Regions from separate parts of the Synechococcus sp. R6-5 genome, predicted to be linked through region 2. Evidence: predicted binding sites of a transcription regulator. Region 2 holds the regulator's gene; the other holds the start of a gene.
The links. The regulator NtcA, encoded in region 2, controls nitrogen genes in cyanobacteria. The targets are predictions, from matches to a motif close to GTANCNNNNGNTAC.
Positions count from the first base shown of each region.

Region 1: NW818_RS03300 (ferredoxin--nitrite reductase) is a predicted target of NtcA. The motif match lies at 4,461-4,474, and genes of this name have one in related genera.

Region 1 is NZ_JANSHV010000057.1:556-6,126, reverse strand. It holds partial or broken gene NW818_RS03315 (ABC transporter ATP-binding protein) at 1-294, opposite strand, end outside; gene ntrB (nitrate ABC transporter permease) at 367-1,326, opposite strand; gene NW818_RS03305 (CmpA/NrtA family ABC transporter substrate-binding protein) at 1,472-2,794, opposite strand; gene NW818_RS03300 (ferredoxin--nitrite reductase) at 2,856-4,403, opposite strand; gene NW818_RS03295 (CAP domain-containing protein) at 4,596-5,571, opposite strand, start outside.
Region 2 is NZ_JANSHV010000079.1:45-11,459, forward strand. It holds gene NW818_RS04860 (NAD(P)/FAD-dependent oxidoreductase) at 1-1,507, shown strand, start outside; gene treZ (malto-oligosyltrehalose trehalohydrolase) at 1,504-3,363, opposite strand; gene NW818_RS04870 (prolyl oligopeptidase family serine peptidase) at 3,480-5,543, shown strand; gene eno (phosphopyruvate hydratase) at 5,540-6,823, opposite strand; gene ntcA (global nitrogen regulator NtcA) at 7,062-7,736, opposite strand; gene NW818_RS04885 (M61 family metallopeptidase) at 8,018-9,838, shown strand; gene NW818_RS04890 (hypothetical protein) at 10,129-10,617, shown strand; gene NW818_RS04895 (Card1-like endonuclease domain-containing protein) at 10,658-11,050, shown strand; gene NW818_RS04900 (hypothetical protein) at 11,073-11,415, opposite strand, start outside.

The DNA.
Region 1 (5,571 bases), on a different contig from region 2:
CCGCACCGTCAGCCAGGGCAGCAGGGAATAGTTCTGAAACACCACCATGCGATCTGGGCCGGGATCTGTAACTTGTCGGCCCTCCAGGAGAATGCCTCCGCGGGAAGGCTTTTCCAGGCCAGCAATGATGTTGAGTAGGGTCGATTTGCCACAGCCGGAGTGGCCAATTAGCGAGACAAATTCCCCTTTTTGGATCTCCAGGTGGATGTCTTTCAGGACAGGATAGACCTCTCCGTTGTCGAGGAGAAATTCCTTGTCGACATGATCCACTTCAATGTAAGGCTGAGTCTTCATGATTCCCCTGAGATGATTTCTGAGAGCATGGAGAAATTGTCAGCAACCAATCTAAAACTCGGCCAAGCTCATTTAGCGATCCTCAGCCACCACCAGCGAGCCAATCCAAGCCGTGATGCGATCCAGCAGAAGACCCACCATCCCGACATAGATCAAAGCCAGAATGATTTCGCTGATGCGGGAGCTATTCCAGGCATCCCAGATGAAAAATCCAATGCCCACACCGCCAATCAACATTTCCGCTGCCACAATGGCCAGCCAAGACAAGCCCACCCCAATGCGCAAGCCGGTGAAAATATAGGGCACAGTTGCCGGGAAAACGATTTTGAAAAAGTACTTCCAGCCGGACATGCGCACAATTCTGGCCACATTGCGGTAGTCCTGAGGGATCTGCTGTACGCCGACAACGGTGTTGATCAAAATGGGCCAGAGGGCCGTAATGAAGATTACGAAAATGGCGGAAGGGTTGGCATCCCGAAAGGCAGCCAAAGAAATCGGCAGCCAGGCCAAAGGCGGCACCGTGCGCAGCACCTGAAAAATGGGATCCAAAGCCTCGTACAGCCAGCGATTGACCCCGATGATCATGCCGCCCACAACCCCCACCAAGCCAGCCAGGGCAAACCCAATGAACACCCGCCGCAAGCTGGCCCAAATTTGCCAGAACAGCCCTTTGGCATTGCCGCCATAGTCAAAAAAGGGATCTTTAATGAGGGGATCCCAGGTGTCCTGCCAAACCTGGAGAGGGGTGGGCAAGTTGGCTCCGGGGCGGCTATAGGCAATTTGCCAGAGAACGAGCACTATTAAAATGGCCGTGGTGGGCAAAAGAACGCGGCGCAGCACTTGGTGGATTTGGACTCGCTGCCTCCAAGCAGAAGAAGATGCAGAGCTGGCCGGGGAGTGGAGCCCGGCATTGGACTGAAGAACAAAGCCTGGGCTGGTTTTCAGCAGCCAGTGGCCTAGGCCAACCAGTAGGGGAAGCAGGATCCGAAAGAGGTGGTAGCCCAACTGTAGGGCAGAGTGGAAAATCCTCATGGCTTGCTGGGAGTAAGGTTGAAGTCAACTTAAGAGGATCCCAAGAGAGAAGGGGTTTCAGTTGAACACTCTTTGTGGGGATTCGGGGATCCCTTCTCTCCTGGACAGAGGGTTTGCAGCTAACTTGCTGGGGAAAGTTGGGAAATTAGGCCAGCTTCTTAATCGCCAATTTCTCCAGGTAGGCGGCAGGATTTTCGGGATCGAACTGCACCCCGTCGAAGAAGGTTTCCACTCCTCGAGAGGTGCTGGGGGGAATGGCTGCCCCCTGACCAATGGCTTTGGCAGCTTCTCGCCAGAGTTCTTCCCGATTCACCCGCTCCACCAAGGCTTTGGTATCGGTGTCGGCAGGCAGATAGCCCCAGCGGATGTTTTCGGTCAAGAACCAGAGATCGTGGCTCTTGAAGGGGTAGGAAGCGTAGTCCTGCCAGAACTTCATCAGGTGGGGGCTGTTTTCAACGACCTTGCCGGTGCCGTAGTCAAAAGTGCCCCGAGAACGGCCCAAGATATCGGGCACAGGCACCCCCAGCCAGCGGCGGTCGCCGATGATGCGACACATCTCCTCTTTGTTTTCCATCTGGTCGCACCAGATCTGGGCTTCTAGCACCGCTTTCAACAGGGCAAGGGTGGCTTTCGGGTGCGCATCCACCCAGTCGGCCCGCAGGGCAAAGGCCTTTTCCGGGTGGCCGTTCCACAGCTCGCCGGTGGTGAGGGCACTATACCCCTCTTTTTGGTTCACCAGCTGGGCATTCCAAGGCTCGCCCACACAGAGGGCTTCCATGGTTCTGGATTTCATATTGGCCACCATCTGCGGCGGCGGCACCACAATGACGGAGACGTCGCTAGTGGGATCGATCCCGCCTGCGGCCAGCCAGTAGCGCATCCATAGGTCGTGGGTGCCACCAGGGAAGGTCATCGCACATTTGGGATCTTTGCCGGCAGCTCGAAGCTCGGCAAACTTGGCCTTGAGGGGGGAACTATCCAGGCCGATTTGCAAATCCCGATATTGGTTGGAAATGCTGATGCCCTGACCGTCCAGATTGAGACGGGCCAAAATGTACATAGGCACCGGCTTGCCATCGGTAACTTTGCCGGTGGTGATGAGGTAGGGCATGGGGGTGAGGATGTGTGCCCCATCGATGCCGCCGGCGGCGGATCCCAGCACCAAGTTGTCGCGGGTGGTGCCCCAAGAGGCCTGCTTGACCACCTCTACGTCCTTCATGCCGTACTTGTCGAAAAACCCCTTCTCTTTGGCGATGATCAGGGGGGCCGCGTCGGTTAGAGCGATGAACCCCAGCTTGGCGCTGGTGGTTTCGGGAGTATCGGCCTGCGCCACCCAGTAGCCTTTGCCCAAGGATTGCGATTGGGCGCGCGGGATCCCAGCCGTAGCCGCCCCAGCCGTGAGAGCAGCCACCCCGGCCAAAAATTGCCGACGGGAGACGGGAGAGGAAGTGCTGAACAGCTTAGACATCGAAACCTCCAAGATTTACAACGACGAAGAAAGAAAAACTTTCAGGACGGCAACAGAACCGCTAGCGGGTTACCAAAACAGAAGCCTGGGCAGCGGACGGATGCTGACGTGGCTTGGCCCCAAAGTGTTCAATGAGCAGCTCCACCAAGACCGGCTTGAGGTCTTCGCAAGGGATCCCTTTGCGCACGCATTCGCCCAGCTTGGCGTCTTTGCCCACCTCTCCCCCCATGTAGATGTCCACGGCCTCCACCACCCTGCCGTCCTTGCGAGCAGTGGTGCCCATAAGGCCGATATCGGCTACTTGGGGTTGGCCGCAGGAGTTGGGGCAGCCCGTCCAGTGGATGCGCACCGTTTGGGGGATCTCCAGCTCCGCCTCCAGCTCCTCCATCAAGGCCACAGCCCGGTTTTTGGTCTCGATAAGGGCAAAGTTGCAGAACTGGTTGCCCGTACAGGACACCAACCCCCGCTGCAAGGGCCCTGGGTTGGGGGAGAACTTCTTCAAGAGCGGCTCTTTGAGGAGCGGGGCCACTCGGGAGTCGGGCACATTGGGGATGAGCACGTTCTGCTCCACTGTCAGCCGCAGCTCCCCGGAGCCGTACACCTCCGCCAAGCGGGCCAGCTCCATCATCTCCAGGGCGTTGAGCCGCCCCACCGGCACATGCAGGCCGACAAAGTTGAGGCCCGGCTGCTTCTGGGCATGCACCCCCAGCAGATCCCGCTTGTGCCAGACCACCTCATCTTTTTCCGCTGCCCTGAGCAGAGGGTGGCCAGTCTGGCGCTCCACAGCCGCCCGGAACTTCTCTAGGCCCCACTCGTCAATGAGCCACATCAACCGCGCCTTTTGCCGGTTGGCCCGCAGGCCGTGATCCCGGTAGACCAGCAGCACCGCCTCACACAGGGGAACCACATCGCGGGGATCCACCCAGACATCCAGGCCGATAGCCTCGGCGCAGCGGCGAGCCGAGAAAAAGCCGCCCACCAGGACGTTGAAGCCCAGGCGGCCATTTTTGAAGGCGGGCACAAAGGCCAGGTCGTTGATCTCCGCATGCACGGAGTTGTCGCGACAACCGCAGATGGCGATGTTGAACTTGCGCGGCAGGTTGCTGAAGGAAGGGTTGCCCTCGCCGTTGTTGGTGATCATGTCCTGCACCTTGCGAGTGAGGCCGCGCACATCGATCAGCTCATCCGGGTCAATACCGGCCAGAGGGGATCCCGTGATGTTGCGCACGTTGTCCATGCCCGACTGGATGCTGGTCAGGCCTACCTCTTTCAGGTAGCCCAGGATCTGGGGCATTTCCTCGATGGGGATGCCCCGCAGTTGCAGGTTCTGCCGGGTGGTGATGTCGGCTACGCCCTGTTCTCCATAGGGGTGGATGATTGCGCCCAACATCCGCATTTGGCCGCTGGTTAGGATCCCATTGGGCAGGCGCAGCCGCAGCATGAACTGACCTGGGGTGCGCTTGCGAAAGAAGATCCCCAGCCACTTGAGGCGGTGATCCCGGTCGTCTTCAGGAATGTTCTCCCAACCCATCCGGGCAAACGCCTCCAGCTCGGCCTTGACCGCCAGCCCATCCTTTTCGCTTTTGAGGCGTTCAAATTGGTTCGCCATGATCGCTGCCGTGGGGTGAACACTGGCTACCCTAGCGATGACGAACCGTTAACTTTGGTATTGGCAGTTACACTTTGTAACAGGTTATGCAGTTTTGTCATTCTCGAATTGCGCTTTATGCATAAAGTCAGGCTTCCAGGAGCAGCAGACCCCTCTTTCCCCTTTGGGAAAGGGGCTGGGGGTGAGGAAAAGCTAGTTGAGAGGGTTGAAAGAGTTGAAAGGCTCCATCTGCCAGAGCAGACGGGGCGGGATCCCCAGCCCTTCGGTGAGGGGTGCGGGCCGTTGGGAAGTTTGGGGATCGCAGTCGTAGAGAGCGGTGGTGTAGCGGTAGCTGCGGGGGGGGCCACCGTTGAGGCGAATGCCGCTAATTTCAAAGGTGTAGTTGCGATTGGGCTGGATCGAACCCACGGAGTAGGTCAAAGTTTCCAGGCCAAAGGCGGGATCCCCCACGCGGAGATCTCCAACAGGCACCGGCTCGCCGCTGAGGGCATCGGTGATGCGGACTTGGGCTTGGCTGAGATCAGCCTTGCCGCCACGGCTGGGCACCGAGAAAGACCAGCGGTAGGCAGACAGGGGCTGGCCGGAAAACCCTTCTAGGCGGTAGAGGTAGCCGTCTTTCTCCGGGAAGGCGATGAACTCTGGATCTGGCACCGACTCGTCAAAACCGAAGATCCAGTTGGCGTTGGCCTGGGTCACCCGTCCAGCCCGTGGGTCAAAGACAATGCCGTAGGCCCCCTGGGCGTACTGAGGATACAGGTTCCAGCGGCGATGCCCCACATCCACAAAGTTTTCTCGACCTGGCTCGGCAAAATAGATGTCCACCTGCCGCGCCAACACCCGGCCTGGATCGGGGCCGTTCAGCTCTAGGATGGGCCCAACCGCCAGGTTGCTGAAGCGGGATCCCGCCTCCCCAGCAGGGGTAAAGCAGCGCCAAGAAGGGGGCGGCTGGTGGCTGAGAGTACCATTGGCTACCTGCATCAAGGCCGCTTGCTGGGCGGCTTCTAGGAACTGAGGATTGAGCTTCACCGGCGGTAACTGGTGCAACAGCCGTAGAAAATTCAGCCGATCCATCATCTTTTGGGCTGCTGCAGGCGTAAGGCGACCGGGGTTGCAGGTAGCAACCTGGGGCTGTTCGGCGTAAATAGGCCCCGTGAAGCTGCGGGTCTGG
Region 2 (11,415 bases):
CCCCCCGCCGGAAGCCTTGCCCGCCTCGGATGCCTGGTGGGGATCCCTGCGGCAGAGGCGGAGGGAGTTACCGCCGACAGTCGTGCAGCAGGCTTCCCAGAGCTTGGGCAGCTGGGAGGTGGATGTTGTCATTGCCGGTGGCACCCTGGGGATCTTCTTGGCAGCGGCTTTGGCCAAGCGGGGCTGGCGGGTGATCCTGCTGGAGCGCGGGATCCTGCGGGGGCGGGAGCAGGAGTGGAACACCTCACACCAGGAGCTGCAGGTGTTGTTAGAGCTGGAGCTGCTTACCCCGCCCGAGTGGGAGGCAGTCCAGGTTACCCACTACCCGAGGGGGCGGATTGGCTTTGGGGAGGGCCCCCACTGGTGGGTGGAGGGAGTGCTGAATGTGGGCGTGGATCCAGTCAGCCTCCTGGAGTTCCTCAAGCAGCATTTCCTGGCCTGGGGGGGCCAAGTGTGGGAGCAGACTGCCTTTCAAAGTGCCACCGTTCACCCCGATGGGATCTGCCTCCAGACCACCAAGGGACAGATCCGTGCTCAACTGCTGGTGGATGCCATGGGGCACCGCTCGCCCATCGCGGCCCAGGCTCGCCAAGGGCAGCCGCCAGATAGCGTCTGTCTGGTGGTGGGATCCTGTGCCCAGGGGCTGCCCGACCAACCCACGGGAGATCTCTTCTACAGCTTTACCCCAGCCCAGAACGGCTACCAGCCCTTTTGGGAAGCTTTCCCTGCCCGCGATGGGCGCACCACCTATCTTTTTACCTACTGCGACCGGGATCCCCGGCGGCCTAGTCTAGAGCAGCTCTGGCGGGATTACTGCCGGCTGCTGCCAGCCTACCAGGGGGTGGAGCTGGCCCAGATCCGCTGGGTGCGCAAGCTGTGCGGCGTTTTTCCCGCTTACCGCCGTAGCCCTCTGCAACTGCCCTGGGATCGCCTGTTGGCAGTGGGGGACAGCAGTGGCAGCCAGTCTCCCCTCAGCTTTGGCGGCTTTGGGGCAATGCTGCGCCACCTGGATCGCCTACAGCAGGGGATCCACGAGGCCCTGGCGCAACGGCAGTTGAACCAGGCAGCCCTGGCCCTGCTGCAACCCTACCAGCCCAACTTGGCCGTGACCTGGCTATTTCAGAAGGCCATGATTCCCCCTCTGCAGAACAAAAGTTGGGATCCCGATAGCATTAACCGCTTGTTGAGCAGGGTGTTTGAGGCCATGTTTGCCGCCGGCCCCCAGGTGGTGAAGCCCTTTTTGCAGGATGTAGTGCAGTTCGGCGGCTTGGCCCAGGCCCTGTGGGGGGTGACGCGTCGGGATCCCAGCTTGGTAGCCAGACTTTTGCCTCGGTTGGGGTTGCCGGAGCTGGTGGCATGGGCGGGCCACTTTGGCGCCCTTGGCCTCTACGAGCTGCTGCAAAGGCTAACGGATCGCCCGGAGCCGGAAACCAACCCCCAGGACTACTTCTGGAGACGGCGCCGCGAGGCTTGGCGCTACGGCTGCGGCCGGGATTACCTCTTTTAGGGGTTCTGACCGTACACCGCCACCCCATAGGGCGGTACCTCCACAAGATCTCCTTGGCTTCCGGCGGGCAGAGAGGATCCCTTTCCCAACCACTGGGTCTCATGGCTGTCCAAAAGTTTTTCCCAGGTGCCGCTGGGCCATTGGGTATAGGTGACTGGCTGATCGGGGCTGAAATTGAAAAGGGCAAGCAAAGCCTGGGATCCCTGGCGGCGGTGCAGAGCTAGGCCAGAGTTGGAAAAGAGCTCCACTTCCACCCCGTCCCGCTCCAAGTGCTGGAGAGCCGGTTGGGTTTTGCGCAGCCGGATCAGGGCCTGGTACCACTTCCAGAGAACCTGGTGGTGACCGGCTTTTTTCAAGTCCCAATTGAGCTTGGAGCGCAGGAAAGTCTCCTCAGCTTGGGGATCCGGCGGCTCTCCCTGCCAGGCAAAGGCGCTGAACTCGCGGCGGCGTCCCTGTCGTACCGCTTCCACCAAATCGGGATCCCCGTGGCTGACAAAATACAGAAAGGGGGCCACCTCCCCGTATTCTTCCCCCATAAACAGCAGCGGCAGCATGGGGGCCAACAGCAGGGCAGCGGCAGCCAATTTGAGGCCCTCGAAAGAGGTGAGCTGGCTAAGGCGCTCTCCCAGCCTGCGGTTGCCCACCTGGTCGTGGTTTTGAATGCAGACAACAAATTGGGATCCTGACCGTCCGGCGGCGGAGTTGCCGTAACGCCTGGCGCGGTAGCGGGAGTATTGGCCGGAAAAGACGTAGCTTTCCCGGTAGGACTTGGCCAGTTGCTCCAATTGGCCAAAATCCTGGTAGTAGCCCACTGTTTCGCCGGTGAGCAGGGTGTGAACCGAGTGGTGAAAGTCGTCGCACCACTGGGCATCTAGCCCGTAGCCCCCTTGCTCTCGGGGGGTGATGAGGCGGACATCGTTGAGGTCGCTTTCGGCAATGAGAACCCTGGGCCGGCCAGTGCGAGCTTCTAGGGCATCCACCTGCTCTGCCAATTCCTGCAAGAAGGGGTAGGCGCTGAAGTCGTAGATGGCATGCACCGCGTCCAGCCGCAGCCCATCGAGATGAAACTCCTCCAGCCAGTACTCGGCGTTTTGTAGGAAAAACTCTCGCACGCCGTCAGAATAGCGGTCGTCGAAGTTGAGGGCATCCCCCCAAGGGGTGTGGTACTTGTCGGTGAAGTAGGGGCCAAAATCCCGCAGGTAGTTCCCCTCCGGCCCCAGGTGGTTGTAGACCACATCCAAGATGACGGCCAAACCCAGTTGGTGGCAGGCATTGACTAGGGCTTTGAAGCCTGCCGCTCCTCCATAGCTGGTCTGCACCGCGTAGGGGTAGACGCCGTCGTAGCCCCAGTTGCGCTCTCCTGGAAACTGGGCCACCGGCATCAGCTCCAGCACGTTTACCCCCAACTCCACCAATTCCGGCAGGCGAGGGATCAGAGCAGCAAAGGTGCCCTCGAGGGTAAAGGTGCCTACATGCAGCTCGTAGAGGATCCACTGAGACAGGGGGATCCCCTTCCACCCCTGATCCTGCCAGTCGAAGTGGGGATCCACCACCCGCGAGGGGCCATGAACGCCATGCGGTTGACAGCGGGAGGCCGGGTCTGGTCGCTCCACTACCCCTGCCTGGGTGTGCAGGCGGTAGAGGTAGTCCACTGGCCCAGGTGGGATCCCGTCCACCTCCCCCTGCCAATAGCCCTGCTCATCCCGCACTAGAGTAAAGCAACGTTGGACAGGGCTGAGCAGCTTCAGCTCCACCTGCTCAACCAAGGGCGCCCACACCGAGAAGTGATAGCAGCCTGAGCCCAGGGGATAGGCGCCCATCCGCCCGGCCTGGAAGAAAGGAGAAGCCTGCAACACAGAATCTATCCCGCAACTCGGCTTCCACTATAGCGAGCATGCCTGGCAAAGGCCGGAGAGTGGGTTTTTGGCTTCTCCTCTGCCATAGTGGAATGGGTCTCCAGCGATTAGGTCTTATGCTCAACTATCCCCCCAGCTATCCCGATCCCACCGTTGTCGACATCTACCACGGGCAGCCGGTGCCGGATCCCTACCGCTGGCTGGAGGATCTGGACTCAGAGCAGACGCGGGCCTGGATCGAAGCACAAAACCAACTCACCTTCGACTACCTGAGACAAATCCCGGCACGGCAACGGCTGCTGGAGCGCCTGACGCAGTTGTGGAACTACGAAAGATACAGCCAGCCCTTCAAAGAGGGCAACCGCTACTTCTATTTCAAGAACGACGGCCTGCAAAACCAAAGTGTTCTCTATACCCAAGAAAGCCTGGAGGCTGAGGCCAGGGTCTTGCTGGATCCCAACACCTTCTCCGAAGACGGTACGGTGGCTCTATCGGGCATTGCCATCAGCCGTGATGGGCGGTATCTGGCCTATGGCCTCTCCTGCTCCGGCTCCGATTGGCAAGAGTGGAAGGTGCGGGACATCGAAACCGGCGAGGATTTGCCGGATCACCTCCGCTGGGTCAAGTTTTCCGGGGCGAGCTGGACGCTGGACGGGCAGGGATTTTTCTACAGCCGCTACGACGAACCAGCCCCCGGCAGCGAATACGAAAGCGCCAACTACTTCCAGAAGCTCTACTACCACCGCCTGGGCACCTCCCAGTCAGAAGATGTTTTGGTCTATCACCGCCCCGACCAAAAAGAGTGGGGCTTTGCCGGCGGGGTTACTGAAGATGGGAATTACCTCATCATCTCCGTCTGGCGGGGCACGGATCCCAAAAACCTCATCTTCTACAAAGACTTGCGGGATCCCCAGTCTCCTGTAGTAGAGCTCATCCGCGAGTTTGAGGCCGAATACAGCTTCGTGGGCAACGACGGATCCCGCTTTTGGCTGTTGACGGACTGCCAAGCTCCTCGGCGGCGACTGGTGGCGATTGACTTGGAGCAGCCCGACCAGGTGCAGGAGGTGATCCCCGAGGCGGAGGAGACCCTGCAGGGGGTTAGCTTGATCAACAATCAGTTTGTGGCCTTCTACCTCAAAGACGCCCACACCCAGATCAAGACCTTTGCTTTAGACGGTAGCTACCTGGGGGAAATTCCGCTGCCCGGGCTGGGATCTGCCAGCGGCTTTGGCGGCAAGCGCTACGACACCGAGACCTTCTACACCTTCACCAGCTTCACCACCCCGCCCACCATCTACCGCTACGATTTCACCAGCGGCACCAGCACCCTGTTCCGTCAGCCCCAGGTGGATTTCAATCCCCAGGCCTACGAGGTGCAGCAGGTGTCTTACACCAGCAAAGACGGCACCCGCATCCCCATGTTTCTCGTCCACCGCCGTGGCCTGACTCGGACAGGGGATCACCCCACCCTGCTGTATGGCTACGGCGGCTTTGGCATCTCACTTACCCCCAGCTTTTCAGTGGGTCTGGTGGCCTGGCTGGAAATGGGCGGTGTCTATGCCCAGCCAAGTTTGCGCGGCGGCGGCGAGTACGGAGAAGAGTGGCACCAGGCGGGCACCAAGCTCAACAAGCAAAAGGTGTTCGACGACTTTATTGCCGCTGCCGAGTGGCTGATTGCCCATGGCTACACCAACCCCTCCCAGTTGGCCATCTCCGGTGGCAGCAATGGCGGCCTGTTGGTGGGGGCCTGCATGACCCAAAGGCCGGATCTGTTCGCGGCGGCTCTACCGGCGGTGGGGGTGATGGACATGCTGCGCTTTCATAAGTTCACCATCGGCTGGGCCTGGATCTCCGAGTACGGATCCCCGGAGAACCCGGAGGAATTCAAGGCCCTCTACGCCTATTCCCCTCTGCACAACCTCAAGCCCGGCACTGCCTATCCCGCCACCCTGATCACCACCGCAGATCACGACGACCGGGTGGTGCCCGCCCACAGCTTCAAGTTTGCCGCTGCCCTGCAGGCAGCCCAGGGGGGATCCCAGCCCATCCTCATCCGCATCGACACCAAGGCAGGGCACGGGGCCGGCAAGCCCACCAGCAAGCTGATTGAGGAAGCTGCCGACCGCTGGGCCTTTTTGGTGCAGGTGCTAGGGATCCCCTGGGACGGAACGGGAAGTTAGCGAGCTCTAGGACCCAGGCCCACCCGACCGGCATAAACTGCCGCTTCCCCCAGCTCGTCTTCGATGCGCAGCAGTTGGTTGTACTTGGCAATGCGCTCGCTGCGGCAGAGGGATCCGGTTTTGATCTGCCCGGCACGGGTGGCCACCGCCAAGTCGGCAATGGTGGTGTCTTCCGTCTCGCCAGAGCGGTGGCTGATGATGGTGCGAAAGCCGGCTTGAACTGCCAATTGGATGGCCGAGACGGTCTCCGTCAGGGTGCCGATTTGGTTGGGCTTGATCAAAATGGCGTTGGCGGCGGCGCTGTCGATACCCTTTTGCAGGCGGGTCAGGTTGGTTACAAACAGGTCATCTCCCACCAGCTGTACCCGGGATCCCAGTTGAGCGGTCATGGCTTGCCAACCGGCCCAGTCTTCTTCCGCTAGCCCATCTTCAATGGAAAGGATGGGATAGTTGGCCAGCAGTTGCTGGTAGTAAGCCACCATATCAGCCGCGCTGTGGGCTTTGCCCTCAAAGTGATATTGCCCATCCTGCAGCAGCTCGTTGGCGGCCACATCCAAGGCCAAGGCGATATCTGCTCCCGGTTTGTAGCCTGCCTGTTCAATAGCCGTCATCAGCAGATCCAAAGCCGCCGCATTGGAGTCGAGATCAGGAGCAAACCCCCCTTCATCCCCCACACCGGTGGACAGCCCCTTCTGCTGCAGCACTTGTTTTAGTACCGCAAACACCTCAGCCCCGTAGCGCAGCGCCTCGCGAAAGCTGGCCGCTCCAATGGGCACAAGCATAAATTCTTGAATATCGACGTTGTTGTCGGCGTGGGCGCCGCCGTTGAGCACGTTCATCAGCGGCACCGGCAGCAGGTTGGCAAAGGGCCCCCCCAGGTATTTGTAAAGAGGCAAGCCCACTGCTTCCGCAGCCGCTTTGGCTGTCGCCAGAGAAACTGCCAAAATAGCGTTGGCCCCCAGGCGGGACTTGTTGGGGGTGCCGTCCAGGTCGATCAGCAACTGGTCAATACGGGCTTGGTTGAGGGCATCTTCTCCCTGCAGCTCCGACTGGATGGGGCCAAGGATGTTTTCCACCGCCCTCAGCACACCCTTACCGCCGTAGCGTTTGGGATCCCCGTCCCGCAGCTCATGGGCCTCGAAGGTACCGGTCGAGGCACCGCTGGGAACCTGCGCCAAGCCCGTTGCTCCATTGGCTAGACCCACCAGGGCTTCTAGGGTGGGACGCCCTCGCGAGTCGAGGATCTCATGGGCGGTAATCCACTCGATGGCCGTTTCCACAGTTACACCTCAGCAATTGGCTAGATAGCTCTGGCCAAAGCCAGATCCCCCCATAGACTAGTAGATTCTTGCCCGGGATCCGGTCAGCTTCCAGAAAACTTTAAGTCTGTCCTTCGGGCACAGAGATTCTTCAAGGCTGCAGCAGTAGATTGAACATAGGCCGGCCAGAGCTTCAACTAGCCGTCGAGCGGGGTTTGCCTGGGCAAGGTGCTGCTCAGGAAGTGTTCTCCTCTTCCTTCTAGGCAAAGCGATGGCTCAGCCGCATCGGGTCGTGTACGGTGATCTTTTTCTTGTGAATGGAGATGTACTTCTTCTTGCGCAGCTCTCCCAACAGGCGGGTAATGGTGACGCGGGTTGAGCCAATGGCCTCGGCAATGGCCTGGTGAGACAGCTTGAGATCGATGGTGACCCCATCTGGGCCAGGCACCCCGAAATCGCGACAGAGAATCAACAAAAAGCTGACCAGACGGGATCCCATGTCGCGATGAGCCAGCGTCTCGATCATCATCTCCGTTTGCAAGATACGAGACGACAGGCTTTTAACCAGCAACATGGCCAGTTCGGCGTTCTCCTGTAGGGATTTCTCCACCTGCTCGATCGGCAGAGAGAGCAACTCAGTAGGCGTAAAAGCCACCGAGTGATAAAAGCGGTCGGAGCGCTGTCCCGTGATAAAGGAGAGCACGCCGAAGATGCTGTTTTCGCGTAGGAGGGCGACGGTGATTTCCTCCCCCATTTCGTAGACCCGCGAGAGCTTAACGGCTCCCTTCACCAAAAAGTAAACCCGCTCCGCCGGATCCCCTGGAAAAAAAATGGTCTTCCCGCGCTCAAACGTTTCGATAACCGGAGGATGGTGAGGGCCTCCCAATTGCTTGAAGGCTGTGATCAGAGATTTTTCCGCTACGGCCACCGCCATACTCATCAACCTTTTAAGGTCAGTTTATACCTAAGATCAACCTATTAAGATCAATCTAGAAGCATTAGGCTAGGTTGCAACCCCTTGACTTCAGAATCGATGATGATACCAAGATTTACCCTAAAGTAGAAGGTTCTGCCCAGGCATCTTTGTAGCACGTGCTACATTTTTGAGTCTCGTTTTTGCCCCAGAAAGGGATCCCCAACCGAAAGCAGGGGTTAGGATAAGAGCCATTGTCGCTGGGGGTTGCGTCGGCCCTTGGCGGTAGAGAGTGGAGTGGGTTGGAACATTCTATCTATCTATCTATGGGGATCCCAGAGGTTATCGTTGCTGCACCTTCTCAACTGAGCCGCCAGCATTTCACAGTGCGGATGCCGGATCCGGCCAATCACCTGCTGGAGGTGGAACTGCAGATCCAAGAGGTGGATCCAGAGGTGCCTTTGCGGCTGCGACTGCCGGTGTGGACGCCGGGATCCTACTTGGTGCGGGAGTATGCCCGTCATGTGCAGGAGTTTCAGGCGGCAACTGAGCAAGGGATCCCTTTGGCCTGGCGGAAGGTGGACAAGAACACCTGGCAGATCGATCCGCCGGGCTGTTCTGCCGTGAAGGTGTGCTACCGGGTCTATGCCTATGAGCTGACGGTGCGCACAAACCATCTGGATTTGACCCACGCCTATTTCAACGGGGCAGCGCTGTTTCTCTACGTGCCCGGTCGCGAGCGGGAACCCTACACTTTGACGGTGATCCCCCCCAAGCCGGATTGGCGCATCGCCACCAGTTTGCGGCCTTTGATCTCCTCTTCTGGGGATCCCGCTTCCGGCCAGTCTTTTGTGGCAGAGGACTATGACGAGCTGGTGGATAGCCCGGTGGAGGTGGGCCTGCATCGGATGCAATCGTTTGAGGTGGAAGGGATCCCGCATTACCTTGTGGTTTGGGGGTCGGGCACTCTGGATGTCGATCGGGCCGTTGCCGATGCCAAGGCCATTGTCGAAACCACAGCCGCATTTTTTGGTGGGCTACCCTATGACCGTTACTGGTTTATCGTGCATTTGTCGCCGGGAGGATTTGGTGGCCTTGAGCACAAGTACAGCACCACCCTTCTTTACTCTGGGCTAGAGCTGCATCAGCCAGAGTCCTATCGTCGGTTTTTGGCTCTGATGGCCCACGAGTTGTTTCATGCCTGGAATGTCAAGCGTCTGCGTCCTCTGGCATTGGAAAAGATCGATTACAACCAGGAAAATTATCTGGAATGTCTGTGGTTTTGTGAGGGGGCGACCAGCTATTACGAAAACGTCATCTTGTTGAGGGCAGGGATCCTCAGTGCCGGCGATTTCTTGAAGATTCTTTCCGAACAGATTGGTCGCTTACAGCGTACTCCGGGCCGGGCCGTGCAATCGCTGCGGGAATCCAGCTTCGACACCTGGATCAAACTCTACCGCCCCCACGAAAACACCCTCAACAGCCAGGTTTCTTATTACTTAAAGGGGGCTTTGGTCTGTTGGCTGCTGGATCTGCACATTCGCCACCTTTCCGGCGGTCAGGGATCCCTGGATACAGCTTTGCAGGATCTGTGGCAGCGCTTTGGTCGGTCAGAGAAGGGCTACAGCGACCAAGACTTGCGGGAGGCGTTTGAGCGGGCAGCTGGTGCCGATCTTGGCCGGTTTTTCGCAGCCTATGTGGAAGGCACGGAAGAGCTAGACTACAACACTTACCTACACCCCTTTGGCCTCACCCTTAAAGCCCACTTCAGCCGCCCCAACCCCATCCCATACCTGGGCCTCAATTTCAACGGCGAGGGCAATCGCATCAGCGTAGTAGAGATGGGATCCCCGGCGCAAAAAGCGGGCATCTGGGCCGGCGATGAGCTGGTGGCCCTGGATGGGTTCAAGGTGAGCGCCGCCAACCTGACAGAACGCTTGACAGCCTATCAGCCCCACCAGATCATTTGTTTGAGCGTTTTTCAAGCCGATCAGTTGAAACATTTCTGGATCCCGTTGGATCCCCCTCGGCCTGATGTCTATAGGTTGGAGGTATTGCCTGAGCTGACTCCTGCTCAAGAAGCCCTTCAGCAAGGCTGGCTGGGATCCCTCATTCGCACCTAGCTTCTCTGCGGTCAGGGGCAAGCCCCCTCCACTTGAAAATTCGCTCACCTCCCCCTAGCATGTTGAGACAAGCGGGTAGTCTAGTCAACTCAAGCCAAAGGTAACGACAACAAAGATCGGGACTAAATCCAATGGATTTAATTTTAGCTTTGTTAGTTGGAATAGCCATCGGCATCTTGATAGGAGTTAGGCTTAGGTCAGGGAGATGGAAGCGAGAAACTACAAAAGTTATCTCCTCATCTACAGGTATGTCTCAACGTGACAGGCATCCGAATGAACAGAGAACCATCTTGGCCAGCCGAGTGGAAAGAGCGGAAGACATTCATCAGGAACTACAGCCTAATCTTCAAAGGCTTGAGGTTCCTCGAGCGACAAATCAAGCAGTAAGTTGGGACTCACAAGAAGTTGCTGTTGTCAAAGCGCTTGAGGAAAGTTCCCAGGAAGTCATTGATCATATCAGCCGTGATAAGTTGAGGTTAGCTTTATTTCTGTGGTCTAAAGGAATAAGAATTAAAAGCTTGGAAACCAAGGAAGCAAGTAGGGTTGGTAGCAAACTGAACAGCAAGCTAAATCAGATATCCAACTTTATGGGAGATAGATATTATTCAATTAGAAAACTCTACAAGTCGATAAAGTCAAACATGAACGAAGGAGAGGCTTTCTCCCTGATTCTGAAAGACGAGCCAAACCAGGTAGTATCAGATAGTTGCCAACTTGCGAATATGCTCTGTAGTATCGCCTTCTTGGAGGAGTACCATTATTTGAAGTCTCCTAGCTAGATTTATTTTAGAAGCAAAGCCGAGCAGAGACCCAAATGCATTGAACTTTCTATCAGGAGGATGGCTGGAGCGATATGTCAAAGAAAAGCTAGTAAAGATTGCCAGTCAGCAAGGCAAAAAGATCAGTTTTTCTTACATCATGAATACTCAAGTTACTTTGCCGAATGGAAATGATTTTGAAATAGATTTATTCTTTTATGTCAATGATAAGTTTTACTGGGTAGAATCCAAAACGGGTGATTATCATGAAAGTATAGACAAGTACTCTAGGTTGGCTTCCAGGCTTGGTCTTCAGCAGAATCAGGCTTTTGTAGTCTTGACTGATGTTGATCAGGATAAGAAAATTAGCCTGTCTTCCAGTTATAAGCTGTCAGTAATCGGCGTTGACGATGTTGAGCCGACCTTTATCAAAATTCTGAAAAGTCATGTCTGAAAGAGCACCTGACAAAAGCTAGCTAGGCTACAATCTTGACAGCTTGTTCCATACACCACCAGGGATCCTCGGCAAAAGCCGGCATGGGAGTGCTGCCTGCCTTGCCCAGAATGGCCAGCCGGACTTCCCGATCCAGGCGGGATCCGGCCCCGTAGGGATCTTCTGAGGGAGGTTCCAGCCGTTGCCCCAGAGGGGGCATCACCATAATGCCTGGCTGCATGCTGGTGCTGCTGACCCAGATTTTGAAGCGATCCACCGCTACGTCTGTTCCTTCTGGCAGCTGCATCTGCAGCAGGTAGCGGGGGCCAGAGCCAATCAGCAGGCTCTCGTTGGGGCGTAAACGGGCAGGCAGATCTGGTTGATAG